DNA from 3 places in the Actinomadura sp. 9N215 genome. Region 1 is predicted to be linked to each of the others. Evidence: riboswitches for the same ligand, from Rfam matches in the RefSeq annotation. Region 1 holds a riboswitch; each other region holds the start of a gene.

Region 1 (10,513 bases):
GGAGGTTGTCGTAGAGGCGGGACTGGGCGTCCTGGAACGCGGGGGGCGCGGCGCCGACCGTCGCGAGGAAGGCCGTACGGTCGCCGCTGCGCACGGCGCGCGCGCGGTTGCCGAGGACGGTGGCGGCGTCGCGGGGACCGAACCCGTCGATCCCTTCGGCCGCGCCTGCGCGGGGCGTCCCGTCGTCGCCGGACTGCGCGCCGAGGATGCCCGCGCCCGCGCCTCCCGCGAGCAGTGCCGCGGCCCCGCCCGCGCCGAGGGCGAGCGCCCTGCGCCGCGTGACGAGGCCGTCCTTCATGTGCGCGATCCTATGCAGCACGAGGTGGAGGCTGTGGCGCCTGTGGCAGAGGCCGTGCGGCCTGTGGCGGAGCCGATGCCGTCATCCCTTGTAGGCGGGGTAGCCGTAGCCGACGACGTCGTCGGTCGAACGCTCCTTGAGTTTGACCGCGTTGCCGGTGTTGCCCTCGACGGTCTCGATCGTGTCGTCGTCGACCTTCCTGACCACCATGCCGACGTGCCGGATGTCGCCGCTGGACTTGCCGCCTCCCCAGGCGTAGAAGACGATCGCGCCCGGCCTGGGCTCGGCGCCCCAGCGGCCGTTGGCCTGGAACCACCGGGCGTGGGCGACGGTCCAGGCGTCGCTGCCGATCTGGTCGCTGAAGCCGATCCGCTCGCCGATCCAGGAGATGAACATGTCGCACCAGTTCGCGTCGCTGTAGGCGATGAGGGAGCCGCCGTCGCGCTGGAGCGTCTGCTGGGCGCGGGAGGTGCTCATGTACCACTTCTGGAACTTGGTCCCGCCGCCGCCGTCCTCCGTGATGCCCACCTGCGACCGGGCGAGCTCGATGGCCTGCGCGGCGGTGGGCCGAGACTTCGCGGACGGCTTCTTGGGCGAGCCGCCGCTTTTGCCCTTGGAGCCTTGGCCGGAGCCTTTGCTGGAGGCTTTGCCGTCCTTGCGTTTGGCCTCGTCCTTCTGTCGGTCCTTGGACGTCGTCTTGCGCGCGTCCTTCCCGCCGGTCGTCGGCAGGTCTGCGGACGCGCTCGTGGCGGACGGGGACCCGAACGGCAGGACCGACGCCTGCGCGGTGGCCGCGGCGGTGCCGAGGACGGCGGCTCCGACGACGATGCCGCCGGTCGTCCGCCAGGTGATGGACCGGGTGCTCGGTTTGCGGTGCTTGCCGGGGGTCTTCTTGCGGTGGGTGCCTGGCACGGGGGGATCTCCAAGACTTCCAAGCCGCCTACCGGGGTCTCAGCTGAAGGGTTCGGGCGTGGAAGCGGCCCTACGGCGCGCCCGCGGGCATGCCGGATCACCCCGAGAGGCGGAGCGCAGGGGGAAGGGGGGCGTGGCCGCACGAGGGCGGCCACGCCCAGGTAACGCTGCGGGTCTCACTCCTTCGTTCTTCCAGACGCCTACCGGGTTAGCTGACGGGTTCGGGCGAGGAAGTGGCCCTACGGCGGGCTCTCACCGGGTCGTCCGGGAGAGGCGCACCGATTCACCCCGGGTGCCGGATGCCCGTCCAGGGACGGTCCCTGGACGCCGGCGGTTATGGGTCCCCGGTTCCGCTCGTCGGCGGACTCGGCGCTGCCGCTGCGATCCTGGGGGCGATATGGGGCCCGTGCGCGGGACCTGTCTCCCGCGTGCGAAAGAGCGGCGCCTGATGTTGTGCGGACGGCGGCCCGTCGCCGGGGACCGTCCTGCGGCCTGACCCTCGGGACCGCCGTGGCAGCGCTCTCAGCGCCATGCACGCTGCGGGCGTGCGCACGTTGGGCGGGGTCGGGCGCGGTCTGCGTACAGACCGTCGCGGCGCCGGACGGCGCCGCGGGCGACGCGTGGAGCGCGCCGCCGGGGGGAGGCGGCACGTGGATCGTGCCGCCGGCACGCGGCCGAAGAACGTGCCGCGTGGGTCGTGGCGCCTGGTGGGCGCCGCGGGGTCGTGGCGCCTGGGGGGCGCCGCGAGTCAGGACAAGGTACCAAAGCCCCAACAGAAGGCAAACCCCCACAAAATCAACAACGGACCAGGTCAAGGCCTGGTCCGTTGGTGAAGGCGGTCCGTCCGGCCGCCTGTGAGGCGGCGGACGGGCAGGGCGTCAGGGACGCCCGGCGCCGTAGTAGTTGCTCAGGTAGTAGCCCGAGGTGATGCTCACGATCTGCACGTTCTTGCCCGTGCTCGGGGCGTGGATCATCTTGCCGCCGCCCACGAACAGGCCGACGTGCCCGAGGCCGCTGAAGAACACCAGGTCGCCGGGCTGCAGGTCGCTCTTGGACACCCGCCTGGTGGCGGCGTACTGGGAGTTGGTGGTGCGGGTGATGCTGACGCCCGCCGCGCCCCACGCCTTCATGGTCAGGCCGGAGCAGTCGTAGGTGCTCGGGCCCTCGGCGCCGTACTGGTACGCCTTGCCGAGCTGCGCGTAGGCGAACTGGAGCGCCGTGCGGGCCGAGCCGCTGGCGGAGCCGTTGTAGGTGCCGCCGGTGCCGCCGCCGCCCGAGGACGTGCCGCCGCCGAGCCGCCGGACCAGCGCCTCCTGCTTCTCGACCCTCTTGTCGAGGTCCTGCTTCTGCTTCTTCAGGTCGTCCGTCTTGGACTTCACCTCGTCGTAGGCCGTCTTGGCCACGGCCTGCTCGCGGCGCAGCCGCTGCGCGGTGGCGAGGAACTGGGTGAGCTGGGAGCTGCGCTCCTGCGACAGGTGCGAGAAGACCGCCGCCTGGTCGAGGATCGCCTGCGGGTTCTTGCTGCCGACGAAGCCGGTCACGTCGGTCGACTCGCCGTTCTTGAACGCGGCGGCCGCCATCTCGGCGATCTTGGAGCGCTGCTGCTCGAAGGCCGTCTCTTCCCGCTTGCTCGCCTTGGTCGCCGCGTCGAGCTTCTTCTTGGCGACCTTGAGCTTCTCGTTGTTCTGGTTGTACTGCTCGACCTTCTGGTCCATCTCCTCGTTGAGCTTGTTCAGCTTCTTCTGCGCCTGCGCCCTGGTCGGCTTGGGTTCGGCGTGCGCCACCGCCAGGGGGGACGCCAAGGAGGCCGTCAGGGTGATGCAGGTGACGGCCGCCAGGCGACGGGAGACGACTCTGCTCGCCGAACCGCCTCTCCGGTCACGCCGCTGCGCTGGTGCCCCGATGAGTTCGTTGGCCACGGTCGGTCTCGCCCCTCTCGTCCACGACGTCAGCGGACGACATTAGCGAGGGTCAACAACCGTCACAACCGGTTCGTCACTCTTTGATCGACATCAGCGGACAATGTCCACTTTCCGTGATGTCAAGATGACCGAACGCGAGACTTCCCTTACGGGAGCCTTATGGCCACCTTATGGCCTGGCCGCACCGTCCGCCGGCGCCTTCGCGCCGGCGCTTACGGCTCGTGCCCTGGCGCTCACGCCCTGCCGAGCCGCCGCAGCAGCAGCGTCGACGGGCACGGCCGGGCGTTCGCGCGCCGCGCCGCGTCGGCCACCTCCCGGTCGGACGACACCACCACGATGGCGCGGCCCTGCGGCTCCGCCCGCACCAGCTCGCCGATCAGCTCGTCCGCGGTCTGCCCCGGGCGGCTGAACAGCACCCGGACGCCGCGCGGCGCCGCGATGGCGACCGGCGCGTCCAGCTCCGCGCCGTCGAACACGCACGTCACCTCGGCGCGGGTCTGCGCGGCGAGCCCGCCGAGCCCCGACAGCAGCCGGGTGCGCTGGTCGGACAGCGGCAGCTCCCCGTACCCGGTCTTGGTGACGTTGTAGCCGTCCACGACGAGATGGACGCGCGGCAGGGTCAGCAGCCGGTCGAGCAACTGCGGGTCGCTGTCGGACAGCGCCCGGCCCGGCAGCGCGCGGTGCGCCTCCCGGTCGGGCTCCAGCGCGCCGACCGCGTCCGCGGGCCGCCCGATCGTGGACGGCAGCGCCAGCTCCCGCCGGACGCCCTGCGCCGCGTCCACGAGCGTGTCGAGCAGCATCCGCAGCCGGACGTCCTCCACGTTGCGGCCCTCCCGCGCGGCGCGCTTGGCGGCCTCCGCGGCGGCCTCGGCCTGGGCGGCGCGGGCGCGCAGCTTGCGCAGCTCCTTCTCGGACGCGGCCGTCGACTCGCGCGCGACGGCGAGCGCCCGCTCCGCCTCGGCCGCGACCGCGTCGGCGCGCTCCTCCGCCGACCGGAACCGGGTGCGCGCGTCGTGCAGCTTGCGGCGCAGGTCCGCGACCTCGGCCTTGGTCTCGCGCAGCTCGGCGCGCAGCCGGTCGACCTCGGCGGCGCGGGCGGTGCGGGCGGCGGCCAGGTCCTCCTTCAGCGCGGCGACCCGGCGCTCGGCGGCCTCCTCCTCCGAGGCGGTCGCGGAGCGTTCCAGCTCCTCGCGGGCGGCCTCGACGAGGCCCGTCCAGCCGGCGGGGCGCAGCAGGTAGGCCAGCACCGCGACCTTGACGGGGTCGGCGGCGGGCGGCACGTCCCCGCCCTCGACGGCCTCCGCCAGCCCGGCCTGCTGGCTGCGGAGCGGCTCGGCGACGCGCCGCCGGAAGCCGGGGTCCTTCTCCAGCGCCGCCGCGATGTGCTGCCCGGCGAGCTTGGCGCGCTTGCGGCGCTCGAACCGCGCGAACCGGCGCAGCGGCGCGGGGACGTCGTCCAGCGGCAGCCCCCCGATCACCTCGGCGGCCGCCTCCACGACCGCCTGGCGCACGGCCTCGGGCAGCGGCCGCCCAAGACGCTCTTCCCCGGAGTTCTCGGACGTCGTCTCCCCAGCCTGACGCGGCTCTTCCCCTGGGGCCTGCGAGGTCGCCTCCCCGGGCTGACGCGGCTCCTCCCGAGGGGTCCGGGGGGTCGTCCCCGCGGCGTGGCACGGCTCTTTCCGGGGGGCCTCGGGGGGAGCCCCCTCGGCATCACGCGGCTTCGCCGCGGGTTCCTCGCCGCCGGGGGTCGCTTCGGGGCCGCTGTCGATGTTCCCGCTCCTTCCGGGCTGCGCCGCCGGTGGGCTGTGTCTTCCCGAGCCGCCCGCACCCTAACCAGGGCGGACGCGTGATCGGACGGATCGCGCCCGGCCTCCCCGAACCGTCCCCGCGGCCCCCGCCCGGCGGGACGTGCCGGCGCACCTCAACCCTAGCGGGCCCGGCTTCTGTCGGTGGGGTCCTCTACGGTCGCGCACATGACGGCTGCGCACGGTGTCCGGACGGCCGGCGTCCAGGGAACTCTGGACGACCTCGGCACGCCACTGTCAGGGGTCACCTTCGTGGTGGTCGACCTGGAGACCACCGGCGGCTCGGCCGCCGACTCGGCCATCACCGAGATCGGCGCGGTGAAGGTGCGCGGGGGAGAGGAGCTCGGCGAGCTCGGCACGCTCGTCGACCCCGGCGGGCCAGTCCCGCCGTTCATCACCGCGCTGACCGGCATCACCACGGCGATGGTGACGGCCGCGCCGAAGATCGAGGCGGTGCTGCCCGCGTTCCTGGAGTTCGCGCGCGGCTGCGTCCTCGTCGCGCACAACGCGTCGTTCGACATCGGCTTCCTGAAGGCCGCGTGCGCCCAGCACGGCTACGCCTGGCCCGCGTTCCCCGTCGTCGACACCGTGGACCTCGCGCGGCGCGTCCTGTCCAAGGACGAGGTGCCCAACTGCAAGCTCAGCACCCTGTCCCGGTTCTTCCGCACGGCCAACGAGCCGACGCACCGCGCGCTCGCCGACGCCCGCGCCACCGTCGAGGTCCTGCACGGCCTGATCGAGCGGCTCGGGTCGTTCAACGTCACCTCGCTGGAGGAGATGCGGAGCTTCGCCAAGGCCCCGACCCCGGAGCAGCGCCGCAAGCGGCACCTCGCCGACGACGTCCCGAGTGTGCCCGGCGTCTACCTGTTCGAGGACGGCTCGGGCGAGGTCCTGTACGTCGGCAAGAGCGGCGACCTGCGCTCGCGCGTGCGCAGCTACTTCACCGGGTCCGAGACGCGGTGGCGCGTCCGGGAGATGGTCGGCATCGCCGAGAGCGTCCGGACGATCGAGTGCGCCACCGGGCTGGAGGCCGAGGTCCGCGAGCTGCGGCTGATCGCCGAGCACAAGCCGCGCTACAACCGCCGCTCCAAGTTCCCCGAGCGGGCGATCTGGCTGAAGCTGACCGTGGAGCCGTTCCCGCGGTTGTCGATCGTCCGCGAGTGCCGCGCCGACGGCGCCCGCTACCTCGGGCCGATCTCGTCGCGCCGGCAGGCCGAAGAGGCACGCGCGGCGCTGCACGAGGCCGTCCCGCTGCGGCAGTGCACCCAGCGGCTGACGCTCCGGATCATCGAGCGCGGCCATGCCCGCGCGTGCGCGCTCGCGGAGATCGGGCGCTGCGGCGCGCCCTGCGACGGACGCGAGTCCGCCGACGCCTACGAGGTCCACGTCGGGACGGCCCGCACGGTCATGGAGGGCGACGTGCGTCCCGTGGTCGCGGCCGCGCAGGTCCGCATCGACCGGCTCGCGTCCGAGCTGCGCTACGAGGAGGCCGGTGCGCAGCGCGACCGGCTCGCCGCGTTCGTCCGCGCCGCCGCGCGCGGGCAGCGCCTCGCCGCGTTCGCCCGGCTGCCGGAGCTGGTCGCGGCCCGTCCCGCGTTCGACGGCGGCTGGGAGCTGTCGGTGGTCCGCTACGGACGGCTCGCCGCCGCGGGGAACGTTCCGCCGCGCGCCCACCCGCGCCCCTACGTCGACGCCCTCATCGCCACCGCCGAGACGGTGTTCCCGCCGTCCGGCGAGGCGCCCGGCGGCGTCGCGCTCGGTGCGCCGCCGTCCGCGGGCGCGACGGCGGAGGAGATGGAGTGCGTGCTGCGCTGGCTCGATCTGCCCGGCGTCCGGCTCGTCGAGGTCGCCGGTGCCTGGACGTGCCCCGCGCACGGCGCCGAAGGCCTGCGCGAGTGGATCGACCGCGCCTACGACGGGGGGTACGAGCCGTCCAAGCCCCGGAGCCACCGCCCACTAAGGTGACGGGGTGGCCCTGCCCCTCTACGACAGCCAGCCGGCTCGGCGCGTCCCCTGGGCGACCTACCTGCTGGTCGCCGCCAACGTGGTGGTGTTCCTGATCACGCCGATGTCGAACTTCGCCACCTGGTACGGCGAGGGCGAGGTCCGCACCTGCAAGGTCGAGCACTTCAGCTACCAGTACGGCGCCGTCCCGTCGGAGCTGACGACCGGCGACCAGCGCCCGCTGCCGCCGAAGGTCGTCGACGACTGCGGCCCGGCGACGTTCGGCAAGGCCCCGTGGACGTCGGCGTTCACCTCGATGTTCCTGCACTCCGATGCGCTGCACCTGCTGAGCAACCTGGTCGCGCTGTTCGTGGTCGGCATGGGCGTCGAAGACCGGCTCGGCCGATGGCGCTACCTGCTCAGCTACCTGTTCTTCGGGCTCGTGGCCGTCTACGGGTTCGCCTGGACGTCGCCCGACGGCACCGTCCCGCTCATCGGCGCGTCTGGCGCCATCGCCGGGGTGATGGGCGCCTACGCGATCCTCAACCCGCGGGGACGCATCGTCAGCTGGGTCCCGCCGGTCATCGTGGTGCGGCTGCCGGTGTGGGTGGTGCTCGGCTACTGGTTCGTCCTGCAGTGGCTTTCGCTGGGCGACGACAAGAGCAACGTGGCCTACGCCGCGCACATCTACGGCTTCGTCGCCGGGGTGGCGTTCGCGCTCCTGGCCCGCCGGGCCGGTCCCGCCCGCCGCCTCGCCGCCCTGAGCCGCGGCTGACCCCCCGGACGCGCCCCGGTAGGGTCGGACCGTCCGGATCTCAGGGGGAGGGTGAAGTGGTCACTGCGATCGTCTTCGTCAAGGCCGACGTCGCGCGCATCCACGAGGTCGCCGAGACGATCGCGGCCCTGGACGGCGTCAGCGAGGTCTACTCCATCACCGGCGACCACGACCTCATGGTGATGATCCGGGTGCGCCGCCACGAGGAGCTGAACGACATCATCCCGGGCCGCCTCAACAAGGTCACCGGCATCGTCGCGAGCGAGACCCACATCGCGTTCCGCACCTACTCCCAGCACGACCTGGAACAGGCCTTCGCCCTCGGCCTCCCCGACGCCGACTGACCTCAGGCGCCGATTGACCTCAGACGCGCAGCCGTTGGGTCGTCTCGATCCAGCGGTCCAGGAGCGTGGTCGCCTTGCCGGAGTCGACGGCCGCCGCGGCGCGCTCGTAGGCGCCGCGGAGCGTCGCGGTGAGGTCGGACGGGGCGGGCGCGCCCTCGTAGGCGGTCAGGAGCGCGGCGGCGTTCAGCAGGACCATGTCGCGGACGGGCCCCTGCCGCCCGGCGAACGTCTCGCGCGCGACGCGTCCGTTGAACGCGGCGTCGGCGCCGCGCAGATCCTCCGGCTTGGCGGGCGGGATTCCGAGGTCGGACGGGTCGAACGTCGTCTCCGTCGCCGTCCCGTCGCGGACGACCCACACCGTCGAGGTGCCGGTCGTCGTCAGCTCGTCCAGGCCGTCGTCGCCGCGGAACACCAGCGACGAGCAGCCGCGCGCGGCGAACACGCCCGCGACGACGCCCGCCATCCGCGGATGGAACACGCCGACGGCCTGCGCGCCGGGACGCGCCGGGTTCGTCAGCGGGCCGAGGAAGTTGAACACGGTCGGGGTGCCGAGCTCGCTGCGCGTCCGCGCCGCGTGCTTCAGCGCCGGGTGGTAGAGCGGCGCGAAGCAGAACGTGATGCCGATCTCCTCGGCGACCTGGGCGGTCGCCTCGGGCGGCAGGTCGATGGCGACGCCGAGGTGCTCCAGCAGGTCGGCCGCCCCGCAGGACGACGACGCGGCCCGGTTCCCGTGCTTGACGACCCGGACGCCCGACGCGGCCGCGACCACCGCCGCCATCGTCGACACGTTGACGGTGTGCGCCCGGTCGCCCCCCGTCCCGACGAGGTCGGCGATGGGGCCGGGCACGTGGATGGGCCTGGCGTTGTCCATCATGCCCTCGGCGAGGCCGGTGACCTCCTCGACCGTCTCGCCCTTGGCGCGCAGCGCGACCGCGAAGCCCGCGATCTGCACGTCCGTGGCCTCCCCGGACATGATGCCGTTCATGGCCCAGGCGGTCTCCTCGCTGGTCAGCGAGTCGCCCGAGAGCAGGGCGTTGAGCAGTGCGGGCCAGGTGGTGCGCGCGTCCATGTCCCCTACCGGGTGTCGGGTCTCGAACTTGGGTCTCAGAGGGCGGGGAGGCGGTTCTGCAGGCGCTTGCGCATCAGCCCGGCGAGCGCGTTCGCGACGGCCATCGGGTCGAGCGGCAGGCTCACCACGGCGTCGGCGCGGGACCAGGTCGCGAGCCAGCCGTCGTCGCGGCGGCCGATGATCGCGAGGACGGGCGGGCAGTCGTACACCTCGTCCTTGGCCTGCCGGCACACGCCGAGGCCGCCCGCGGGCTGCGCCTCGCCGTCCACCACCAGGACACCGATGTCGCCCTCGTCGAGCCGCGCCACGACCGCGGGCTGGGTCGCGATCTCGACGAACTCGACCTTCGGGAGATCGGCGGCGGGACGGCGTCCGATCGCCATCCGGATCTGGGCGCGGGTGTTCGCGTCGTCGCTGTAGACGAGGACCTTCATCGGGCCCTCGGGGGCGGTGCTCATGGACGTGAAGAGTACCCGGTCGGGCGCGGTGGGGACACGCTCGGGAAGCGTAGAAGGGGGGTCATGCGCCAACCACGGGATAGGGGCGCAATAATGCTGCCCGTGACAGCATCCGCGATAGAGACAACACCTCACGCACGGGCGAACCGTCCCAATCTGGTCAGCGTGGGGACGATCGTCTGGCTGTCGTCCGAGCTGATGTTCTTCGCGGCGCTGTTCGCGATGTTCTTCACGATCCGCTCCGTGACGATCGGCCAGTCCGGGGAGGACGCCTGGCCCGGCGCCCCGCTGGACCTGCCGCTGTCGTCGGTCAACACGACTGTCCTGGTGCTGTCCTCCGTGACCTGCCAGATGGGCGTGTTCAAGGCCGAGGCGGGCAAGGTCGGCCGCGACGGCGGCCTGCTGAACTTCCGGCGCTGGGGCCTGCGCGAGTGGTACGTCCTGTCGTTCCTCATGGGCGCGTACTTCGTCGCGGGGCAGGGATACGAGTACTACAACCTGGTCACCAAGGACGGGCTGACCTTCTCGTCCTCGGCCTACGGCTCGATCTTCTACCTGGCGACCGGCTTCCACGGCCTGCACGTCTGCGGCGGCCTCCTCGCCTTCCTGTTCATCCTCGGGCGCACCTACGCCGCCAAGCGGTGGACGCACGAGCAGGCGACGAGCGCGATCGTCGTGTCCTATTACTGGCACTTCGTCGACATCGTGTGGATCGGCCTGTTCTCGGCCGTCTACCTGCTCGACATGTGACCGCGTGACCGCCGCACCGACGAACCCTGACCCACCAGAAGACATGACCCGAACGGGGATTTCCGTGAAAAGGATCACCGCATGGCGACGGCGCCCGTGGGCGGGCTACGCCGTCGTGCTGGCGGCCCTGGCGGCGATCGGCGTCATCTACGCCGGATTCTCGCCGCAGACCGAGCGCGCGGAGGCGAAGAGCAGCGCCCAGGCCGCTCAGGACCTGAAGAACGGCCAGGAGCTGT
Region 2 (10,513 bases), on a different contig from region 1:
GGGGCACGGCGGCGCTCGCGGCGAGTTCGATGTCGTCGTATCCGATCACCGCGATGTCCTCGGGGACGCGCGCGCCGAGCCGGATCAGCTCGTTGATCAAGCCGATCGCGAGCAGGTCGTTGGCGCAGAACACGCCGTCGGGTGTCGGCGACATCGCCATGATCTGGTGGGCGGCGGCTTGGCCCTCGCTGGGGCTCAGCGCGTCCAGAATCAGGATCGGGGGTTTTCCGAAGCCGGCCTCGACGATCGTACGGGCGGCGCCGTCGCGGCGTTCGACGCAGGGCTGCGGCTCGGGGACGCCGGTCACGAAGGCGATCCGCTCCCGGTCGGTGCCGAGCAGGTGCGCGGCGGCGATCTCACCGCCCGCGACGTGGTCGACCTGGGCGGAGCAGACCCCGGACGCGTCCCGGTCGATCAGCACCACGCTCATCCCCGCGGCGCGCAGCTGGGCGATGTCGCGGGAACCGAGCCCGACGGGGATGATCAGGACGCCGGCGGCGTTCTGCTCTTCCAGGAGTTCCACGGAACGCCGCTCCTTGGCGGCGGAGTGGTCGCTGGAGAGCCAGAGCGCGTCGTGACCGAGGGCGTTGAGCGCGGCCTCCGCCCCCCGGGCGACGTCGGTCGCGTACGGGTTGGTGAGGTCTTCGACGACGACGCCGAATGCGCGCCGCGGCTCGTCGCCGAACTCGCCCGCGGTGCGTTCGGGACGCCGCCGGAGCCGGCGCGCGGACTCGTTCCGGACGAATCCGAGCTCCTCGATCGCCGCGCGAACACGGTCACGGGTAGCTTCGGCCACGAGGTCTGGCCGGTTTAGGACATTCGAAACGGTCCCAACTGAGACTCCAGCACGCCTCGCGACCTCACGAATACTGGTCTGTGGCAACTCGCTCCTCGTCCCGTCCCAGGCATGTTTCCCCAGGTAGTGGAGTTTTGCATAGTGCATTCGCGAAAGCACGGTCACAGACCGCGACCATCGGCGCGCACATTGCACTGAACCAGCGCTTGACGGGCCGGATCCGGCCGCCTAGCGTTCCGAGCCGAAGCGTAGCTTGAAACGATTCACGATCTTCGACCACGGCGAGATCTGGCGAGTCCAACGAGAAGGGACGGTGCGGATGGCTGGCGATCCCATCCCGTCTCCCTCGGATGGCCAACGAGTGAATCGTCACCCGGAGTTCCCCCGAAAGCCCCCGCAATCGGCCCAACGGCCACCTCCGGCCAAGCGCGCGAGACAGAAAAGGAAACCGATGATCTGAGTCCGGAGGCGCTCCGGGCCCGGCAACCCAACGCGCGTACAGATCGAGGCCAACCCGTGCCTGTGCAGCGGACGGCTGCATCCCCGCGGTCATCACCACGGACGAGGGAGGACGGAGTGGAACAGGCCACACTCGCACGTCGTGGCACCGACGATTTCGGGCTGAGCGAGGAAGAGATTCGGCTGCTCGCTCAAATCGCCAGCGGTGTCACCGCCGATGTGGCGGCTCGCAAGCTGGAGCTGAGCGCACGGACCTTGCGACGCCGGTTGCGGACCATCTGCGACCGGCTGGAGGTCAACACCCCTATCGAGGCCGTGGTGTGGGCGGCCCGAAGGCAGCTCATCTAGCGGCAACCCCCAATGACGCTCGTCCGGGGACGGCGAGCGCCACGAGAATCCAGGCGGCAAACATTCAGAACCCTCCGTCCGACCCCGCAGCGGCGGCGCCCGCACCCTGACAGGTAGGTCCCTGCAGGAGGCGTCGCCGCGGACGGTGTTCAACGCTCGCCGCAGACGGTGTTCAACGCTCGCCGAGGACACGTCAAGCGCGCCCTCGATCTCATCGACGCCCGCAACGCCCGTGACACCCACCAGATGCGCCCGCCGACCGCAGGGGCCCATCCGAGGGCGTCCAGGGGCGTCCTAGGACGCTTGCCGAGCGCAAGGGATTCCGCTGACCATTCTCAGTCGGACACCAGGGCGCTAGGACGCTGGGGGCGTCCGCCGGGCTCAGGCGACTCGGACGCCGCCGGCGAAGGGACGGCCCGCCATGGGCGCGATCTTCACGACGTCGCCGGTGTGGGGCGCGTGCAGCATCTTGCCGCCGCCGACGTAGATCCCCATGTGGTGCAGGTCGGAGTGGAAGAACACGAGGTCGCCCGGCTGGAGCTGGCCGCGGGACACGTGGGTGCCCGCGTTCCACTGGCTGCCGGTGTAGTGCGGCAGGTTGATGCCGACCTGCTTGTAGGCCCACATCGTCAGGCCCGAGCAGTCGAAGGCGTTCGGCCCGGCGGCGCCCCAGACGTACGGGTCGCCGATCTTGGTCATCGCGTAGCGCAGGGCCTGCACGCCCTTGCCGGTGCCGACGACGGGGAGTTTGGCGAGCTGGGTGGGGTCTCGCTTGACGAGCGTGCCGCGGACCTTCTCGTACGTCTCGGTGACCTTCTTGCGCTGCGAATCCAGTTGCGTACGCAGCGCCTTCACCTGCGTGGCGCGCGCTTCGGCGGACTTGCGGGCGCGCTGCGCGGCCTGCATGGCCTGCATCAGCCCGAGGACTTTGGTGCTGTCCCGCTTGGCGAAGTAGTTGAGCGTGGCGGCCTGGTCGAGGACGGACTGCGGGTCCTGGGAGGCGACGAACGACACCGTGGGGTCGGAACCGCCCTGCATGTAACTGGTCGCGGCCAGAGAACCGACCTTCTCGCGGATGGTCTGGAGGGATTTCTCCTGCCGTTGGGCGTTCTCGGTGGCGACCTTGGCCGCGCGCTGCGACTGCGCGAGTTTGACCTTCAGCCCGTTGTACTGCTCGGTGAGCTGCTCCAGCTGGTCGGCGAGCTTGAGGGCCTTCGCCCTGAGTTCCTTCGTGGACGGCTCAGGGTCTGCGTGCGCGACCGCGACCGTGTGCGGTGCGACCGAAAGGGCGACGAGCGCACCGGCCACGGTGATCGCTCTACCGCGGAACCGGGCCGTCCAGGGCGCCCAGGCCGTCCGGGGCTTCTGGACTTTTCGGGCCGTCCGGGCTTTCCGCGCCGATGGCGACTGCCGGGAGCTTGAACGAGCAGATCGTGAAAGGGAAGCAGGGCGCGATGGCTCCACGAATTCTCCTCTCCTCGTCCGCCTACCGAGTTAGCTGACGGGTTGGGGCTGGAGCAGCCCGTCCGCGGGCACGCGTGGAATTCGGTTCCACGCGGCTGCGGATTCACCCCTCACGGTGTCAGCCCGGGGCGGCTCCCCGAACGCTCCGGAAGTGGGTCCCCGGCTCCTCGGGGCGCTGGTTGCGGCCCTTGGACTCGGCGGTGCGGCCTCCGCGTCCTGCGGTTGGCCGACGTCAGCGCAGGACACTAACGGAACCCGCTTTGGATGCCAACCAGAACATGCGAAATCGCAGGTGGCGGCGGCTTGTCGGCACCGGAGCGCCGGTCACGCCCCCTGAAATCCTGTGTCCTTGCTCACTTTTTGGCACCCCGGGCAATGCCTAGTCGGTTTTATCTAGTCACTGCTGCTCGCCCATCGCCGCATGCGGAGCCAGCCCGCATCGCCCGCCTGCGGGCACTACTGACCGCTGGCGGTGGCGACGCGTTCGATAATCTCGCCTGTTTGTGGAGGTCGTGATCCGGCGAGCCCGTACCGCCGACGTTCAAGAGATTCGCAGGCTGGTCGATCGGTACGCCGGTTCGGGACGACGCCTGCTGAAGAAGTCCACGGTGAAGCTGTACGAGGACGTCCAGGAGTTCTGGGTCGCCGAGGACGTCCAGCACAGCACGCCGGGACCGGTCGTCGCCTGCGGCGCGCTGCACGTGATGTGGGAGGACCTCGCGGAGGTCCGTTCCGTCGCCGTGAGCAAGGAGTACGGCGGACGCGGCATCGGGCACCGGATCGTGGCCCGTCTGCTGGAGACCGCGCGGGAACTCGGCGTGCGGAGGGTGTTCTGCCTTACCTTCGAGGTGGAGTTCTTCGCGCGCCATGGCTTTCAGCAGATCCTGGGGACTCCGGTGGCGCCAGAGGTGTACGAGGAGCTTCTCCGCTCCTACGACGAAGGCGTTGCAGAGTTCTTGAACCTCGACCGGGTCAAGCCCAATACGTTGGGCAACACCCGGATGTTGCTTCGCCTGGAGGACTGACCCGATGAGCGATTCCCCCGACCGCGGGCGGCGGTACCCGCCGCAGCAGGGGCAGGGTTCCTACGGCCCGCCGCCTCCGTACCAAGGTCCCCAATGGCAGCAACCTCAACAGCAACCGCAGGGACAACCACAGCAGCAGTGGCAGCAGCCGCCGCAACAGCAACAGCAGTGGGGTCAGCAGCCGGGGTACAACGAGCCGTACGACGCGTCCCATGACGACTACGGCGGCGATGAGCTGCCCTTGGCGCCGATCCATCGCCGTGCAGGCGCGCGGCTCATCGACAACGGGCTCGTCGCGGTTTTCGGGTTCGCGCTCGTCCTGCCGATCACGATCGGTGCGTTCGGCCTGGGCAAGCCTGGCAGCAAGACCGAGGACGAGGGGGGTGTGTGGAACTGGCCCATCATCTTCACCCTTTTCTGTGTCCTGTCGGTGTTGCCGTTGCTCTACGAGGCCGTCCAACTGTCCATGTCTGGACGAACGCTCGGCAAGCGCGTCATGGGGCTTGGCATCGTCCAGGCGCCCGGCGGGCAACCATTGACCACCACGCAAGCCGTGTGGCGCGCTGGAATCGTCCATGTGGGCTACCAGATCGGCGTTTTCTTCTTCCTGGTCATCGCGGTGATGGTGTGGGACTACGCCGCGTACGGGATGGTGCTGGTCTGGGCGGGCGCGTTGATGGCGTACCTGTGGGCGATCTGGGACCAGCCCCTGCACCAGGCACTCCACGATCGCTTGGCCGGGACGCTGGTCGTCGATGAGCGGGCCGGCTACGACGAGTACGCCGAATACCCGGAGTAAGGCCCGTGCGGGAGGCACCGCTCGCCGAACCGGGCCAGCGCCTCCTGGCGCGCATCGTCGACACCCTCATCGTCGGTGTGCCCGTCATCGTCGTCGTCCGTGCCTTGGTGTCCGGACCCACGGTGGACGTCGTCGCCCCACCGGCCTTCGCCGGATGCATGCTGCTGTACGAGGCGATCCAGCTCACCCTCTGGAGCCGGACGATCGGCAAACGCGTCGCCGGCATAGAAGTCGTCGTCGTCGCCCCCAATGCGCCTCTCGCGCCCGGGGAGACGGCGGCGAAAGCCCGCCGCGGCAAGACGGAGGCACTGACCTCCGAATCCGCGCCCGAATCGCAAGAGACAGACGCCGAGTCGAGCCGGCAAGGGCAAGAGGACGAATCGGGACCGACGCCGGACGCCGCGACGGACCTCGTGCCGATCAATGAGCGGCCCCGCCTGGACGTTGTGCGCGCCGTTGCGCGTGCCGCGGTCTATTCGCTGCCGATCGCGGCGCGTCCGATTCCCGTTGCCGGGCTACTTGCGGGCATCTTCTGGTTGGCGAACGCGGGGGCCCTGTACGAGGGCACGCGCCGCCAGGCCGTCCATGACAGACTCACCGGGACGCTGGTCGTAAAACGCCTCTCCCGTTGAATCATCGGCCTTCTGAGAGCCACTCTCAGGTTTCCTCGTCCGAACTGTGAGACGGCCGGGCCCGACTTCGCCGGCTCATGATCCCTCGGCGCACGGAGTGGACACGCCCGGCCATACCGGCTTTCGTGGAGATGTCCGCTCTGTTTCGGACGCCCGGCGTTCGCACGGCTAATGCCAGCTCGTTCAGGTTACGGCCCTGAATCGGGGTGAGATGTGTCTCGTCCCGGACGCGTCCTCCGCTTTGAGAGGGCGCTTGTGGCCCCTTGCCCTTCGGCCTGGGCCTGGCTCACATTGGGCCCAGGACTTACTCCGGATGGGACACCGTCTCGCTTGGAACGGGCCTTTCGCTTCACGTGTCCCTCGGGATCGGAGGAGCTCGGCACCCGGCTCCGGCATCGCCTCCGACGCGGGTTGAAGAACTGGGGCGGAGGTGGGATTGTGTCGCAATCTCCTGATTTCGGGATGGGCGAGTACCGAGCGCTTCCACGCGGAGAGCGCGGTCCGTGACTTCCCGTCACGGGCGGGCGGCAACAGATTTCGGCTCGGCTCACCAGGTCGTTATCCAGCCACATCGTCCGGCCGGGGCGGTGATCAGCCGCCGTGCTGCGGGCCGGGCGGCCCCCGGGACATTCCCCCGGGTCGCGGTTAGCGCCGTTACGTCAGAGTTAATCGGTGGCGGCGGTGTCCGTGTGCCCCGGCTGTTAAGGTCGCCCGCACCGCTTTCGCCTCCGGACGGTCCGTCCGCCGGAAAGCGGAGCCGTCCGCAAACGCGGGCCAATGCGCGAGCGCCGACCCAGGTCAGCGCGTCGCGTCGTGACGCCCGCCGTGCCCGAAAACCCCGTCGTGCTCGGGCCTGGCGAAGAATTCGCAGGCCGTGTCCGGTGCGTCCGGGCGCATCGCCGGACGCTCTGGAAACGACGAGGCGATTACTCCCGGTCACGGGCCGGAAGGCGACTTCGCCGGGGAGTGCCGGTTCAAGGAGGGCGGCGGAATTGTCATCGGCGCACCACTCGGTATATGTTTGTCAACCGAATGCAGTTTGCTCAAGCCGAAAGGGTCTGTCCCCATGGCACAGAAGGTTCAGGTGCTTCTCGTCGACGACCTCGACGGTGGCGAGGCGGACGAGACCGTAGCGTTCTCGATCGACGGCGCCTCCTACGAGATCGACCTGAGTGGCGCCAACGCAACGAAGCTGCGGGATTCTCTTAAGCCGTTCGTGGAGAAGTCGCGCAAGGCGGGTACGGGCACGCGTCGTCGCCGGCAGCGCGGCGCGTCCAGCCGCGAGCGCAGCGCTGAGATCCGCGCCTGGGCCAAGAACAATGGCATCAAGGTCAATGAGCGCGGCAGGATCCCGGCCCATGTGATCGAACAGTACGAGGCGGCCAACTGACCCGTCAGCCCACCGGCGGCCCGTCTCCGTTCGTGAGACGGGCCGTTCGTCTGCGGCCCGGTTCACTGTTCACTTCACCCGTTCACTCGGCCGGTTCCCATGCGCATCGTTCCTCTGGCCCGTTCGCTCAGCCGAGTTCGCATGTGCCACCGTTCCCGTGGCCAGTTTCCGCCCCGTTGCCTGCCTCCGTTTCCCGTCCGGTTTCGTTTGGGCTCCAGTTCGCCTGACTGGTTCGTCCGACCAGTTCGTCCGACCTGGTTCGCCCGACCCGGTTCATCCGCGCCGTCGTTTTACCTGCGGGCCGCTCGTTACCCGCAGTCCGCTCGCGTTGCGGCGTCGTTTCGCTCGCGGCTCCAGTTCACTTGACTGGTTCGTCCGCCACGTCGTTTCCGGCTTGGCCGGTACGCGCACCGCTTCACGCGGCGTCGTCGTTTCGTCCACGGCTCCTGTTCGCTTAGCGGTTCGTCGGACAAAGTTCCCCGCGCGGCGAACAAGAGTTGCCCGCCCGGCGAGTTGACGTGGCTGGTCGGCAAGGTCTCGTTCGCGCGGCGGCGTCGTTCGCTCGCGGTTTGCCTTCGTTCGTTGCGTTCATTCGCTTGAGTTGTTCGTCTGCGGACTGGTCTCCCAAGTGGTCGGCCTCGGCGGCCTCGGTGGGGCTGCGGCTCCTTGCTGGACGGTCGGCCGCCTCGTCCACCACGCGGCGGTTTCCGTAGTTGATTCGTGTGGCGGGCGGCTTGGATGACTTGCGGCCGCAGTTCGCTTGATCCGTCGTGCGCGGTCTCGTCTTCCGCTCTTCCGCGTGGTTCGTTCGGGTTGAGCGGTCACGCGCCCCGGGTTCGGGGGATCGTTCGCGGTGTCGACTTGCTTGCTCTGGCCCCCTTGGCTGGCTGGTTTGCTTGGGCCGGTCTTGCAGCCGGTCCGCGTGGGCCGGTTCGGTTGCGGCGGTGCTCGCTCGTGCACAGCCCTCTTGTTGCGCGCTGGTCGCGTTCGCTTGTGGCGTAGCGGCCGGACGGTTTGCGCGCGCGCCCAGTGAGGTACAGAGGCCGCGCGGGTGGAACTTCACCCCCATTCGGCACTCCCGGCCCGCGCCCTGACCGACCTGCGGAAAGCCCCCGTTCGCTTGGGGCGTAGCGGGAACATGACGCACCGATGCGGTAGTTGGATGAGACTGAACAGCGCTTAGCTGGGGAACGTCTCCTGGTGGGAGTGCACCGGGCGGCCTCCTCGGGGCGGGCTAGCATGCGGAAGGACAGTTCCGGACGTTCCGGACTCTGCCCAACCGCTCTGTGAGGAGCGACGAGATGTTCGAGAGGTTCACCGACCGCGCGCGGCGCGTTGTCGTCCTGGCCCAGGAGGAGGCCAGGATGCTCAACCACAACTACATCGGCACCGAGCACATCCTCCTGGGCCTGATCCACGAGGGTGAGGGTGTCGCTGCCAAGGCTCTGGAGAGCCTCGGGATCAGCCTTGAGGCGGTGCGCCAGCAGGTCGAGGAGATCATCGGCCAGGGCCAGCAGGCGCCGTCAGGCCACATCCCGTTCACTCCGCGTGCCAAGAAGGTCCTTGAGCTGTCGCTGCGCGAGGCGCTGCAGCTCGGCCACAACTACATCGGCACCGAGCACATCCTGCTGGGTTTGATCCGTGAGGGCGAGGGCGTCGCGGCCCAGGTTCTTGTGAAGCTCGGCGCCGACCTGAACCGGGTGCGCCAGCAGGTCATCCAGTTGCTGCACGGCTATCAGGGCAAGGAGCCGGCCGCCTCCGGCGGGCCCTCGGAGTCGGCTCCGTCTACCTCCCTCGTCCTCGACCAGTTCGGCCGCAACCTGACGCAGGCCGCGCGCGAGGGCAAGCTCGACCCGGTGATCGGGCGGGGCAAGGAGATCGAGCGGGTCATGCAGGTGCTGTCCCGCCGTACCAAGAACAACCCGGTGCTGATCGGGGAGCCCGGCGTCGGCAAGACCGCCGTCGTCGAGGGCCTTGCGCAGAAGATCGTCAAGGGCGAGGTGCCCGAGACGCTGAAGGACAAGCAGCTCTACACCCTCGACCTTGGCGCGCTGGTCGCCGGCTCCCGGTACCGCGGTGATTTCGAGGAGCGCCTGAAGAAGGTGCTGAAGGAGATCCGCACCCGCGGCGACATCATCCTGTTCATCGACGAGCTGCACACGCTGGTCGGTGCGGGCGCCGCCGAGGGCGCGATCGACGCCGCGTCCATCCTCAAGCCGATGCTGGCGCGCGGCGAGCTGCAGACCATCGGCGCGACGACGCTGGACGAGTACCGCAAGTACCTGGAGAAGGACGCCGCGCTAGAGCGCCGCTTCCAGCCGATCCAGGTCGCTGAGCCGTCGCTGTCGCACACGATCGAGATCCTCAAGGGCCTGCGGGACCGCTACGAGGCGCACCACCGCGTGTCGATCACCGACAGCGCGCTGGTCGCCGCGGCGCAGCTCGCCGACCGCTACATCAGCGACCGGTTCCTGCCGGACAAGGCGATCGACCTGATCGACGAGGCGGGCTCGCGGATGCGCATCCGCCGGATGACCGCTCCGCCGGACCTGCGCGAGTACGACGAGAAGATCGCCGACGTCCGGCGCGACAAGGAGTCCGCGATCGACGCGCAGGACTTCGAGAAGGCCGCGGCGCTGCGCGATAGCGAGAAGAAGCTGCTCGGCCAGAAGGCGCAGCGGGAGAAGGAGTGGAAGGCCGGCGACATGGACGTCGTCGCCGAGGTCACCGACGAGCTGATCGCCGAGGTCCTCGCCACCGCCACCGGCATCCCGGTCTTCAAGCTGACCGAGGAGGAGTCCACCCGGCTGCTGCGCATGGAGGACGAGCTCCACAAGCGCGTCATCGGCCAGGAGGACGCCATCAGGGCGCTCTCGCAGTCGATCCGGCGCACCCGCGCTGGGCTGAAGGACCCGAAGCGTCCCGGCGGCTCGTTCATCTTCGCCGGTCCGTCCGGCGTCGGTAAGACGGAGCTGTCCAAGACGCTCGCGGAGTTCCTGTTCGGCGACGAGGACGCGCTGATCCAGCTCGACATGTCCGAGTTCATGGAGAAGCACACCGTGTCACGGCTGTTCGGCTCCCCGCCCGGCTACGTCGGGTACGAGGAGGGCGGCCAGCTGACGGAGAAGGTGCGCCGCAAGCCGTTCTCGGTCGTCCTGTTCGACGAGATCGAGAAGGCCCACCAGGACATCTTCAACAGCCTCCTGCAGATCCTGGAGGACGGCCGCCTCACCGACGCGCAGGGCCGTGTCGTGGACTTCAAGAACACCGTCATCATCATGACGACGAACCTGGGGTCCAAGGACATCTCCAAGGGCGTGTCGATGGGCTTCGCCCGTCAGAACGACGAGCAGGGCTCCTACGACCGGATGAAGGCCAAGGTGGGCGAGGAGCTCAAGCAGCACTTCCGCCCCGAGTTCCTCAACCGCGTCGACGACACGGTCGTGTTCCACCAGCTCACCCCGGCCGAGATCATCCAGATCGTCGACCTGATGATCGCCAAGGTGGACGACCGGCTCAAGGACCGGGACATGGGCCTCGAACTGCAGCAGGAGGCCAAGGACCTGCTGGCGCTGCGGGGCTACGACCCCGTGCTCGGCG
Region 3 (10,513 bases), on a different contig from region 1:
CGATCGGCTCGATCGTGAACGCCTGCTGCGGGCTGATGGTGATCGAGTCGATGATCGGCGAGTTCCCGTTCCCGGGGACGGCGCGCCACTGGTGCAGGTGGAGGTGGAAGACGTGGGTCTCCTTCACCCCGGCGTGCACGAGCCTGATCTTCGCCGGGTCGCCGCCGTAGGCGCGGAAGATCGGGGTGTCCGGGTCGCCGAACAGCCAGGAGCTGTGGTGCTGCTCCTCGCCGACGATCGCGTCCCGCGCGGGGTCGAGCTCGCCGGCTTCGAGCATCCGCTCGTAGGCGAGGGACCGCCAGCCCATCGGCTCGGTGCGGTAGCTCATGAGCATCATCGACGCGGCGTGCTCGTCCTGCGGGTGCTCGTGCCCGCCCCCGTGGTCGTCGTCGTGCTCCGGGAACAGGACCGGGGCCAGCCGCTCCCCGCCCGCCGCGGGCGCGTGCGTGTGCGGCCGCGGCCGCTCGCACTCGTAGATCGGGTGCGGCGGGAGGACGGGATTGTCGTTGGGCGACTCGTCCTGCATGAACAGCGCGTACTCGCGGAAGCTCGGCTGCCCCGGGACGTGGACGTCGGCGTACAGGCCGTCCAGCAGCGGATCGCCGGTGACGGGGTCGGTCCAGGTGGCGTCCTCGGGCTCGACGATCAGCGCGCCGAACAGGCCGTGGGCCTGGGAGCCGTCCTCGCCGCCGCGGAGGTCGGCGAGGTCGCCGAGGAAGAACACGCCCTCGTCCGCGGCGTCCCATTCGTAGGTGAGGCTGCCGCCGGGCGCGACGGCCGAGTCCGGGTTCCGGCCGACGGCGCCCCCGTCGGCGGTGACGACCCGGTATCCGACGCCCTGCGCGTGGATCCCGGCGCGGTGCCGCAGCTCGTTGCGGAACCGGACGACGACCCGTTCGCCCGCGCGGGCCCGCAGCACGAGCGGGCGCACGAGCGGATGCGGGTCGGGGAGCAGTTCCGGATGCTTCACCGGGTCGGGAAAGGGCGTGGGAAAGCTTTCCCTGACCTTGTTCAGCTCCGGCTCGTGTTCGGCTAGCGTGAAGATCATTCCGTTGCGGTCGTGGTCCCCGTGTGCGTCGAAGACGATGGGCACGTGCAGCGCCACGACGTCGTACACCCTCTTCACGGGCATCTGTGAATCCCCCTGGACTCCCGTTGTCTCGGAGGCCGCCTCTGGTCAGGGCGGCCCTCGGCCTACGCGGGGTGCGCGGGGTATGCGAGGTGCGCGGGGTATGCAGTGCTCGCGGGGTATGCGGTGCTCGCGGGGTCCTTGCGGGGTGTTGACAGTATGACGAACTGGAGAGTCAGGATGTTCCGGCCGAATCCGGTCAGCCCGGGGCGAGCATGGGACGAAACCACCCTAAGGCCCATCCTTAAAGAGGATAGAAAACGCGAAGTTAATTGTTAATAAGGCGCAAAGGCAAAGTGTTGACCAAGTCGGCGGGGCCCGAATACCCTCTCGGATGATTCTCCAGACCGAGAGGATCGCCATTGACGAGTTGACGTCAAAGTCGCCGTAAATGCGCTGGAAACGACCGGCGCGACGTGTACACGGCGACACGGGCGTCGGCCGACTACCCCCTGAGAGACCCGACCCATGAAGAACGCCAAACGTGCGGCGATCGCGGTGGGCGCAGCTCTGCTCCTCCCCACCCTGGCCACGGCCACCACCGCCTCCGCATCAATCGACCCCCCCGCCTCCTCCGAGACTGCGCCCCCTCCGGGCAAGGTCACCATCGGTGTGGAGACCATCAACGGCTCGGGTTGCCCGGCCGGCACGACGAAGGTCGAGCCCTCCCAGGGCAACGCCGCCTTCACCGTCGTCTACGACAAGTACGTGGCCTGGGCCGGCGGCGACGCACCGCCCACGGAGTTCAGGAAGAACTGCCACATCAGCGTGGACGTCAACGCCCCCGAGGGATACACCTACGCGGTCGTCGGCATCGTCTCGCGCGGCTTCGCCCACGTGGAAGAGGGCGCCACCGCGCAGCGGCGGACGAACTACTACTTCCAGGGCGACGCGAAGAACACGTCGGTGAGCCACGAGCTCAAGGGCCCCTACGACGACAACTGGCGGTTCGCCGACCGGACCGACCCCGCCCAGCGCGTCTACAAGCCGTGCGGCGCGGAGCGCAACCTCAACATCAACACCGAACTGCGCGTGAACAAGGGCAGCTCGTCCAAGTCCAGTTTCATCGCGATGGAATCCGCATACGCCAACGCGGTCTACCAGCTCGACTGGAAACGCTGCGACAGTTGATCGGATGGTCGCCGGGCGATCACACAACGTCGTGTGATTCGGACAACTGAGCGAGCGTTCCACAACGCCTTGAGTTTCATGCGAACGCCCGGCCGGGTCATGCCCGGCCGGGCGTTCGCTTTCCGTTCCGAAGCGGTTACAGCGAAGCGGTTACAGCTTCGTCGGGCGGTACGCCTTGTATTCGCTGCCCGAGTCGAGGCCGTAGTCGCGCGTCCGGTGGTCGGTGCCGTACCGGCCGCGCTGCTCGTACGCCCAGTAGGACGTGCGGTCGCTGTTCGCCCACTTCTCGAAGATGACGACGTGGCGCGTGGTGTTGGTGCCCTCCGCGTCCATGACGAGGTCGCCCTTCTTCAGCTCGGACATCTTGATGCGCTCGGTGTACCGCGACGAGGTGAGGCCCACGGTGTTCGGGCCCGGCTTGGGCAGGCCCAGCGTCATCGCCACGAAACCGGAGCAGTCGGCCCGGTATCCGTTGTGGCTGCGAAGCTGGCTGTAGCGCACCCGGTCGTCGGTCCCCGGGTTCCAGGTCCTGGCCCGGGCGATCACCTCGGACCGCTCGACCTTGCCGGACGTTCCGTTCGACCTCTCGTTCGACGCCTCGGACTTCTCGCCCGACTTCTCGCCGGACTTCTCGCGGGACTTCTGGTCGGACTTCTCGTCGTCGGACTCCTTGCCGGAGCCGCCCGGCGAGGTCCGGTCGGACTTCTGCTTCTGGGGGAGGACCTCGACGGCGGCCACCTTGTCGCCGGGGTCGGTGCCGTCCGACAGGACCGACGCGTGCGCGGTGGACGCGACCACGCCGAAGAAGGCGAGGCCGAACAGGGCGCCGGTCGTACGGGGGCCCAGGGGAAAACGGTTCTTGCCGTGCTTGCCTTGCAAGGGGGTCTCCTTGGCTTCCAGGACGCCTACCGGGTTAGCTGACGGGTTCGGGCGTGGAAGTCGCCCTACGGCCTGGAGGACAGGCCGATTCACCCCAGTGCGGGTGAATGCTTTTCATCCGGCCTGTCTGCGACGGCCTGGCCGCGCAGGGCGACCGAGGATGAAAGGTATTCAGGTGGGTCCCCGGCTCCGCGCGACGGCGGACTCGGCGTTGCCGCTGCGATCCTGTGGGCACGACGGCCCGTCCACGGGACCCTTGTGTCCCGGGTGCGAAAGAGCGGCGCTGATGGTGTGGCACACCCCGTGGCGGGGCGCGGCTCCGAGAGCCGGTCCTGGCTTCGCTCAGCGCCAGCACGCTGCGGCGTGCACATGGTCGGGCCGAGGGGCGGGGGTCTTGGCGAGACCCGCGCGGCAGGACGTCACGAGACGACGCGTGGGTCGCGCCGCCGCCACCCCCGTCCGACGTCGTCGTCGGCCCGGGGGACGATCGTGTCCGAACGGACACGGTCCGGCAAAACGCCTGGCGAGCGCCTTGGTGAGCGACAAGCTACTCCCTACGTCAAAAGAAGGCAAACCCGGACAAAATCAGCAATGCCCCAGCTCAGCGTGCTGCCCACCGGCCGGCCGCCCTCCCGCGGCGGGCGGCGGCTCGCGGACGCGGCTACTTGATCACGGTTGAGTTGCGGAGCGATCAGCCGTCCTTGTCGAGGTCGGGGCGGTTTCGTAGATTCACCGGCAACGGGGTCCTGTTCCTCGCGGCGCCCCCGTCCGGACGGCTCGAAACCCGGGCCCGCGGAACGGGCACGGCGTCCTGATCTCCCCGAGGAGACGCCCATGTCCGAGGTCCACCGCCGTGACCTGCTGGCCGGAGCCGCGGCCTTCGCCGGTTTCGCGACCGTCGGCCTGCTTCCCGGCACCGCCGCCGCCGCGACCCGGCAGCGACCCGGCGCCCTCCTGCCGCCCTCCCTCACCATCGGCGACAAGGCCGTCGTCGGCCGCGTCGACGCCCGGCGGGCGCTGCGGCACCTGAAGGTGCTCAGCGACGGGATCGGCTGGCGCATCGCCGGCACCGAGTCCGAGCACCGCGCCGCCCGCTACATCGCCGGGGTGCTCCGCGACCTCGGTTACAAGGTCGAACTGCAGCCGTTCCCCGTCGCTGACAAGTACCTGGCGGAGATCCGCGCCAGGGGCGAGCGGCTCTGGCAGGCCAGCGCCTCGCCGCAGGGCGCGACCGACTCCGTCCACGGCAGGGTCGTGGACGTCGGCAAGGTCGTCGACGTCCCCGGCGACGCGCGCGGAAAGCTGGTGCTGTTCGACCGCGTCGTCGGCAAGGAGACCGACCAGGCCAAGGCGGCCGCGGCCGCGGGCGCCAAGGCGGCGCTCATCGTCAACGCGCGCTCGGACACCTTCCCCGAGCGCAAGGCCGCCTCGTTCGCCCCGGCCCTGACCGAGCAGGTCGCGATCCCGGTGCTCGGCCTCGCCGGGTACCACGGCGAGCGGATCCGCGCCGGGGCCAAGCGGCTGTCCTTCGAGATCACCCACCACAGCGGGCTGACCTCGTACAACGTCCTGGCCGAGCGGAAGGCGACGCTGCCGAACCCCGACGGCAAGGCCGTCATCGTCAGCGCCCATTACGACAGCGTCCCCGGCTCGCCCGGCGCCAACGACGACGGCAGCGGGACGGTGCTGTGCCTGGAACTGGCGCGCGTCCTGAAGCGGCTGCCCACCCAGCAGGCGATCCGGATCTGCCTGTGGGGCTCGGAGGAGTACGGGCTGATCGGCGCCCGGCACTATGTGAAGCAGCTCGACGACGCGGGCGCGAAGCGGATCACCGGCTGCTTCCAGAACGACATGGTCGCCACCAGCCATCCGCCCGCGGAGACGTACTGGCTGCTGTCCGTGGACGGCAAGGACAACACCACCACCGCCGCGGTGAACGCCGCCGCGCGCCGGCTCGGCTACGTCGACCAGGTCCAGGGCCCCACCGCCCGCGGCTCCAGCGACCACGAGGCGTTCTTCGAGCGCGGCATCGCGGCGGGCAACTTCAGCTGGCGCGGCAACGAGGCGCCGAGCCAGCTCGAACCGATCTACCACACGCCCGAGGACACGATCGCCCAGAACATCAGCCTGAAGCGGCTCCAGGTGTCCCTCGAACTGATCGGCTGCGCCGCGTACGACGTGGCCCGCCACAAATAGCGGCGGGGATGGCGCGGCGTCACCATACACGTCCGGTCCGTGACGCATGTCCGGACTGCGGCGCTGTAGGAGACATCGGCGGTCCCCCGTAGGTGCACGGCCGCCGGTGGGCCGCCCCGTCCTGGGAAGAGGTGCGGGGCGGCCCGGCCCCGCCCCCGTTTCCGCCCAGGTCACGCCGGGGCGGGGCCCTGCGGAGCCCGGCCGCGCCGTCAGCCGCCGGCCATCGCGCCGACCACGATGAAGGGCTCGGCGCCCGCGGTCACCGGTCCAGGCAGGACGGTCTCGACGGGCTCGTTGGAGAGGTCCTCGGCGCAGGCGTAGAAGCGCACGAACGCACGGCGCCGTCCGGTGGCGTGGTCGCGGATCGTGCCGCGCAGCACCGGGTGGCGGGTCTCCAGCGCGTCCAAGACCGAGCGCACCGTGACCGGCCCCGGCACCTCCAGCTCGACCTCGCCGTGGACCTCGGCGAGCGTGCGCAGGTGCGCGGGCAGCACCACGCGGATCATGGCAGGGTCTGGACTTCGACGGACAGCACGGCCGGCAGGTCGCGGACGATCGGCGCCCACGTGTCCCCGGCGTCGGACGACGCGTACACCTGCCCGCCCGTCGTCCCGACGTAGAGGCCGCACGAGTCGAGCGAGTCGACGGCCATCGCGTCCCGGAGCACGTTGACGTAGCAGTGCTCCTGCGGCAGCCCGCTGGTCAGCGGCTCCCACTCGTGCCCGCCGGCGCGGCTGCGGTACACGCGCAGCCGCCCGTCCGGCGGGTAGTGCTCGGAGTCGCTCTTGATCGGGACGACGTACACGGTGTCCGGCTCGTGCGCGTGGACGGCGACCGGGAACCCGAAGTCGCTCGGCAGGTCGCCGCTGATCTCGTACCAGGTGTCGCCCGCGTCGTCGCTGCGCATGACGTCCCAGTGCTTCTGCATGAACAGCACCTCGGGACGCGCCGGGTGCATCGCGACGCGGTGGACGCAGTGCCCGGTCTCCGCCTCCGGGTCGGGGATGCCGTCCGAGCGAAGGCCCCGGTTCACGGCCTGCCACGTCGCGCCGTCGTCGTCGCTGCGGAACACGCCCGCCGCGGAGATGGCCGCGAACATCCGCCCGGCCTTCACGGGGTCCCGCACGATCGTGTGCAGGCACATCCCGCCCGCGCCCGGCTGCCAGGACGGCCCCGAGCGGTGCTCGCGCAGCGCCGGCAGCTCGTGCCACGACGCGCCGCCGTCGACCGTGCGGAACAGGGCGGCGTCCTCGACCCCGGCGTAGACGGTGTCCGGGTCGGACGCGGACGGTTCGAGGTGCCAGACCCGCTTGAACTCCCACGGCCGCTGCGTGCCGTCGTACCACAGGTGGGTGCCGGGCTCGCTCTCGTACCCGAACTCGTTGCCCACCGGCTGCCACGTCGCGCCGCCGTCGTCGGAGCGCTGCATCACCTGCCCGAACCAGCCCGTCGACTGGGCCGCGTACAGCCGGGACGGGTCGGCGGGCGATCCGGCGACATGGTAGATCTCCCAGCCGCCGAAATGCGGGCCGCTGACCTCCCAGTCTTCGCGCGCGCCGTCCGACGTGAGGATGAACGCGCCCTTGCGCGTACCGACCAGAACCCGTACTCCGGTCATGGCTGCTCCCTCCGATGGGGCTGTCCGGCATGACTTCACCATTGATACGGACGGCCGCCGCCCGGGAAACTCATCGGCGCCGCGTCCATTGCTAGGGATTTCCTATGAGCGGGCCGAGGCAAGCCCGGCCGGACGGCCGCAGCCCCCGCCCCAGGCCCACTCCGGGCCCGCCCCGGACGGTGGATTCACAGGATTCTCTCTGAAGCTCCCAGAATCCGGCCAGCCCGGCCTTGCACGCTCTCTTCCATGACGACGATCGAAGTACGCGGGCTGACCAAGCGGTACGGGCCCGACACCGTGGTGGACGACCTGTCGTTCACCGTCGAACCCGGGCAGGTGACCGGCTTCCTCGGCCCGAACGGCGCGGGGAAGTCCACCACCATGAGGATGATCATGGGGCTGGCGGCGCCCACGCGCGGCACCGCCGTCATCGGCGGCCGTCGCTACGGCGACCTGCCCGTCCCGCTGACCGAGGTGGGCGCGCTGCTGGACGCCGCCGCCGTGCACGGCGGCCGCAAGGCGTACGACCACCTGCTCGCGCTCGCCGTGAGCAACGGCCTGCCCCGCCGCCGCGTCGACGAGGCGCTCGCCAGGACCGGCATCGAGAGCGTCGCGGGCCGCCGCGCCGGCGGGTTCTCGCTCGGCATGCGGCAGCGGCTCGGCATCGCGGCGGCGCTGCTCGGCGACCCGCGCGTGCTGATCTTCGACGAGCCGGTGAACGGGCTCGACCCGGAGGGCATCCGCTGGATCCGCGCGTTCATGCGCTCGCTCGCCGCCGAGGGCCGGGCGGTGCTCGTCTCCAGCCACCTGATGAGCGAGATGGCGCAGACCGCCGACCACCTGGTCGTCATCGGCCGCGGACGGCTGATCGCCGACACCGGCATGAGCGACTTCCTGCACGCCAACGGCGAGGGCACGGTGCTCGTCCGGACGCCGGACCCGGCCTCGTTCGCGCGCCGCCTGACCGAGGCCGGGGCCACCGTCCGGGACGGGCTCGAATCGTCCCTCGTGGTCTCCGGCATGACGGGCGAGGAGATCGGCAAGCTGGCCGCCTACCACGGCGTCGCGCTCAGCGAGCTCAGCCCGCAGCGCCCCTCGCTGGAGGACGCCTTCATGGAACTGACCAAGGACGCCGTCGAATACCACGGCGCTGTCGAAAACGGCGCTGTCGAAACCGGCGCCGTCCAAAGCCATGGAGCCGCCCTGTGAGCTCGCTCGCCACCGCGCCGAAGGTGACCTTCGCCCGCACCCTCCACGCCGAGTGGATCAAGCTCCGCAGCCTCCGCTCCACCTGGCTCACGCTGGCCTGCCTGCTGATCGTCGGCCTCGGCGTCACCGGCCTGTCGATGAGCTCCGCCGGGGACGACTACGCGTCCGCGACCACCGCGGAACGGCGGGACTGGGACCCGACCGCCCTCAGCCTCACGACGTACATCATCGCCCAGCTGATCATCGGCGTGCTGGGCAGCCTGGTCGTGACGTCCGAGTACGCGACCGGCCTGATCAGGACGTCCCTGAGCGCCACGCCGCGCAGGCACCGGCTGCTCGCCGCCAAGATGGTGCTCGCCACCGGGATCGCCCTGGTGGCGGGCCAGACGCTGATGTTCTGCTCCTTCTTCCTCGGGCAGCTCATCCTGGGCGCGCAGGACGTCCCGAACGCGGCGCTCGGCGACCCCGGCGTGTTCTCCGCCGTCGCGGGCGGCGGGCTCTACCTGTCGGCCATCGCGCTGCTCGCGGTCGGGATCGGTGCGCTCCTGCGGGCCACGGCCGGGGCGATCGGCACCCTGGTCGGGATCCTGCTGCTGGTGCCCGCGCTCGGCGGGCTGTTCCCGTCGTGGCTGCACGGCCTCGTCGACATCTGGCCGACGATGGGCGCGGCGGCGGTCCTCAGGACGGTGCCCGATCCGGAGTTCCCGCACCCGTGGCTGAACCTCGGCGGGATGTGCCTCGCGGTCGCGGCCGTGCTGGCCGCGGCGTTCGCCGTCCAGCGCCGCCGCGACGTGTGATGCGCGCGCGCCCGCACGCCGCCGGGTCCCGGGCCCGCGCCTACATATCCTGGTCGGCGTGCGAGGACAAGGGCCAGGTCAGGCGATGACGCCAGGGGAAGGCGCCGAGCGGCTCCTGGTGGTGGACGACGAGGACACCGTCCGGGAGCTGCTCTCCGCGACGCTGCGTTTCGCCGGGTTCCGGGTGACGTCGGCGGGGACCGGCGCCGGCGCGGTCGCCGCCGCCGAGGAGCCCCCCGACCTGGTGCTGCTCGACGTCATGCTGCCGGACATGGACGGTTTCGAGGTCGTCCGGCGGCTGCGGGAGCGGCGCCGGGAGAGCCGCGGCGGGCCGGTGCCCGTCCTGTTCCTCACCGCCAGGGACGGGCAGGCCGACAAGGTCGCCGGGCTCTCCCTCGGCGCCGACGACTACGTGACGAAGCCGTTCGACCTGGAGGAGCTGATCGCCCGGATCCGCGCGATCCTCCGCCGGACGACGGGCCACCACGCCGGCGTCCTGACGGTGGGCGCGCTCGCGCTCGACGCCGAGGGGCACCAGGTGACGCGGGACGGGCGTCCCGTCCGCGTCTCGCCCACCGAGTTCCGGCTGCTGCGCTACCTGATGGAGAACGCCGGGGCGGTGGTGTCCAAGGCGCAGATCCTCGACCGGGTGTGGCACTACGACTTCGGCGGCGACGCGAGCATCGTCGACACCTACATCTCCTACCTGCGGCGCAAGGTCGACACCGGGGAGCCGAAGCTCATCCACACCGTCCACGGGGTCGGCTACGTCCTGCGCGAGCCCCGCCGATGACCTATCCACCGGGCCGGTTCTCGCCGCGGCTGAGCCGGTTCTCGTTGCGGACGAGGCTGCTCCTGCTCACCGCGGCCCTGCTGCTGACGGGGCTGACCCTCATCAGCGCGGTCGTGTCCGACCGGCTGGAGCGCTACCAGATCGGCCGGCTCGACAGCCAGCTGCGCTCGCTCACCATGCTCCTGTCGCGCGTGCCGGAGACCGGGCCGCCGGAGATGGAGGGCGCGCTCGCCCGTCCCGACCTCCTCGATCCCGGCCTCGACCTGTTCGGCACCGCCTACCTGGTGTACCTGAACGCGGACGGCACGGTGGCGCGGAGCGTCCACACCCCCAGGCTGGACCCCGCGACCCTGCCGCCGCCGGACGCCCTGCGGAAGATCCCCGCCGGCGGAAAGGCCGCGGACCTGCGCGCGGCGGACGGCTCCGCACGCTGGCGCGCCGCCGCCCACCCCGCCGTCGGCTGGACCGGGACGGTGATCGCCGCCACCCCCCGCACCGAGGTGGACGCCACCATCGACCGCCTCCGGACGAGCAGCCTGGTCAGCGGCTCCGTCCTGCTCGCCCTGCTGACGGCGGCCGGCTGGTTCGCGCTCGGCCGGGGCCTGCGGCCGCTGCGCCGGATCGAGCACACGGCCGCCGCGATCGCGGACGGCGACCTCACCCGCCGCGTGCCCGGCATCGCCCCGCCCGGCACGGAGATCGGGCATCTCGCGGCGTCGCTGAACGGGATGCTCGGCCAGCTCGAACGGGCCTTCGCCGAC

Evidence for each region. Region 1 has a riboswitch for cyclic di-AMP ahead of ACH34T_RS42660 (CHAP domain-containing protein). Riboswitches for the same ligand answer to the same signal wherever they lie in the genome.
Region 2: linked by a shared signal. The riboswitch ahead of ACH34T_RS35595 (NlpC/P60 family protein) and the one ahead of ACH34T_RS42660 (CHAP domain-containing protein) in region 1 are both predicted to bind cyclic di-AMP.
Region 3: linked by a shared signal. The riboswitch ahead of ACH34T_RS06275 (hypothetical protein) and the one ahead of ACH34T_RS42660 (CHAP domain-containing protein) in region 1 are both predicted to bind cyclic di-AMP.

Annotation. Positions count from the first base shown of each region.
Region 1 is NZ_JBIRBA010000046.1:25,186-35,698, reverse strand. It holds gene ACH34T_RS42665 (hypothetical protein) at 1-319, opposite strand, end outside; gene ACH34T_RS42660 (CHAP domain-containing protein) at 380-1,210, opposite strand; cyclic di-AMP (ydaO/yuaA leader) riboswitch at 1,393-1,592, opposite strand; gene ACH34T_RS42655 (NlpC/P60 family protein) at 2,089-3,012, opposite strand; gene ACH34T_RS42650 (NYN domain-containing protein) at 3,366-4,643, opposite strand; gene ACH34T_RS42645 (DEDD exonuclease domain-containing protein) at 5,106-6,902, shown strand; gene ACH34T_RS42640 (rhomboid family intramembrane serine protease) at 6,907-7,656, shown strand; gene ACH34T_RS42635 (Lrp/AsnC family transcriptional regulator) at 7,713-8,000, shown strand; gene trpD (anthranilate phosphoribosyltransferase) at 8,020-9,069, opposite strand; gene ACH34T_RS42625 (hypothetical protein) at 9,105-9,527, opposite strand; gene ACH34T_RS42620 (heme-copper oxidase subunit III) at 9,621-10,277, shown strand; gene ACH34T_RS42615 (c-type cytochrome) at 10,342-10,513, shown strand, end outside.
Region 2 is NZ_JBIRBA010000029.1:16,433-26,945, reverse strand. It holds gene ACH34T_RS35605 (LacI family DNA-binding transcriptional regulator) at 1-943, opposite strand, end outside; gene ACH34T_RS35600 (LuxR C-terminal-related transcriptional regulator) at 1,373-1,603, shown strand; gene ACH34T_RS35595 (NlpC/P60 family protein) at 1,985-2,911, opposite strand; cyclic di-AMP (ydaO/yuaA leader) riboswitch at 3,071-3,264, opposite strand; gene ACH34T_RS35590 (amino-acid N-acetyltransferase) at 3,571-4,092, shown strand; gene ACH34T_RS35585 (RDD family protein) at 4,097-4,891, shown strand; gene ACH34T_RS35580 (RDD family protein) at 4,897-5,523, shown strand; gene ACH34T_RS35575 (Lsr2 family protein) at 6,590-6,913, shown strand; gene ACH34T_RS35570 (ATP-dependent Clp protease ATP-binding subunit) at 8,215-10,513, shown strand, end outside.
Region 3 is NZ_JBIRBA010000003.1:173,033-183,545, reverse strand. It holds gene ACH34T_RS06285 (multicopper oxidase domain-containing protein) at 1-1,132, opposite strand, end outside; gene ACH34T_RS06280 (DUF4360 domain-containing protein) at 1,598-2,260, shown strand; gene ACH34T_RS06275 (hypothetical protein) at 2,411-3,139, opposite strand; cyclic di-AMP (ydaO/yuaA leader) riboswitch at 3,148-3,360, opposite strand; gene ACH34T_RS06270 (M28 family peptidase) at 3,974-5,335, shown strand; gene ACH34T_RS06265 (MoaD/ThiS family protein) at 5,545-5,841, opposite strand; gene ACH34T_RS06260 (WD40/YVTN/BNR-like repeat-containing protein) at 5,838-6,953, opposite strand; gene ACH34T_RS06255 (ABC transporter ATP-binding protein) at 7,200-8,162, shown strand; gene ACH34T_RS06250 (ABC transporter permease) at 8,159-8,959, shown strand; gene ACH34T_RS06245 (response regulator transcription factor) at 9,045-9,752, shown strand; gene ACH34T_RS06240 (sensor histidine kinase) at 9,749-10,513, shown strand, end outside.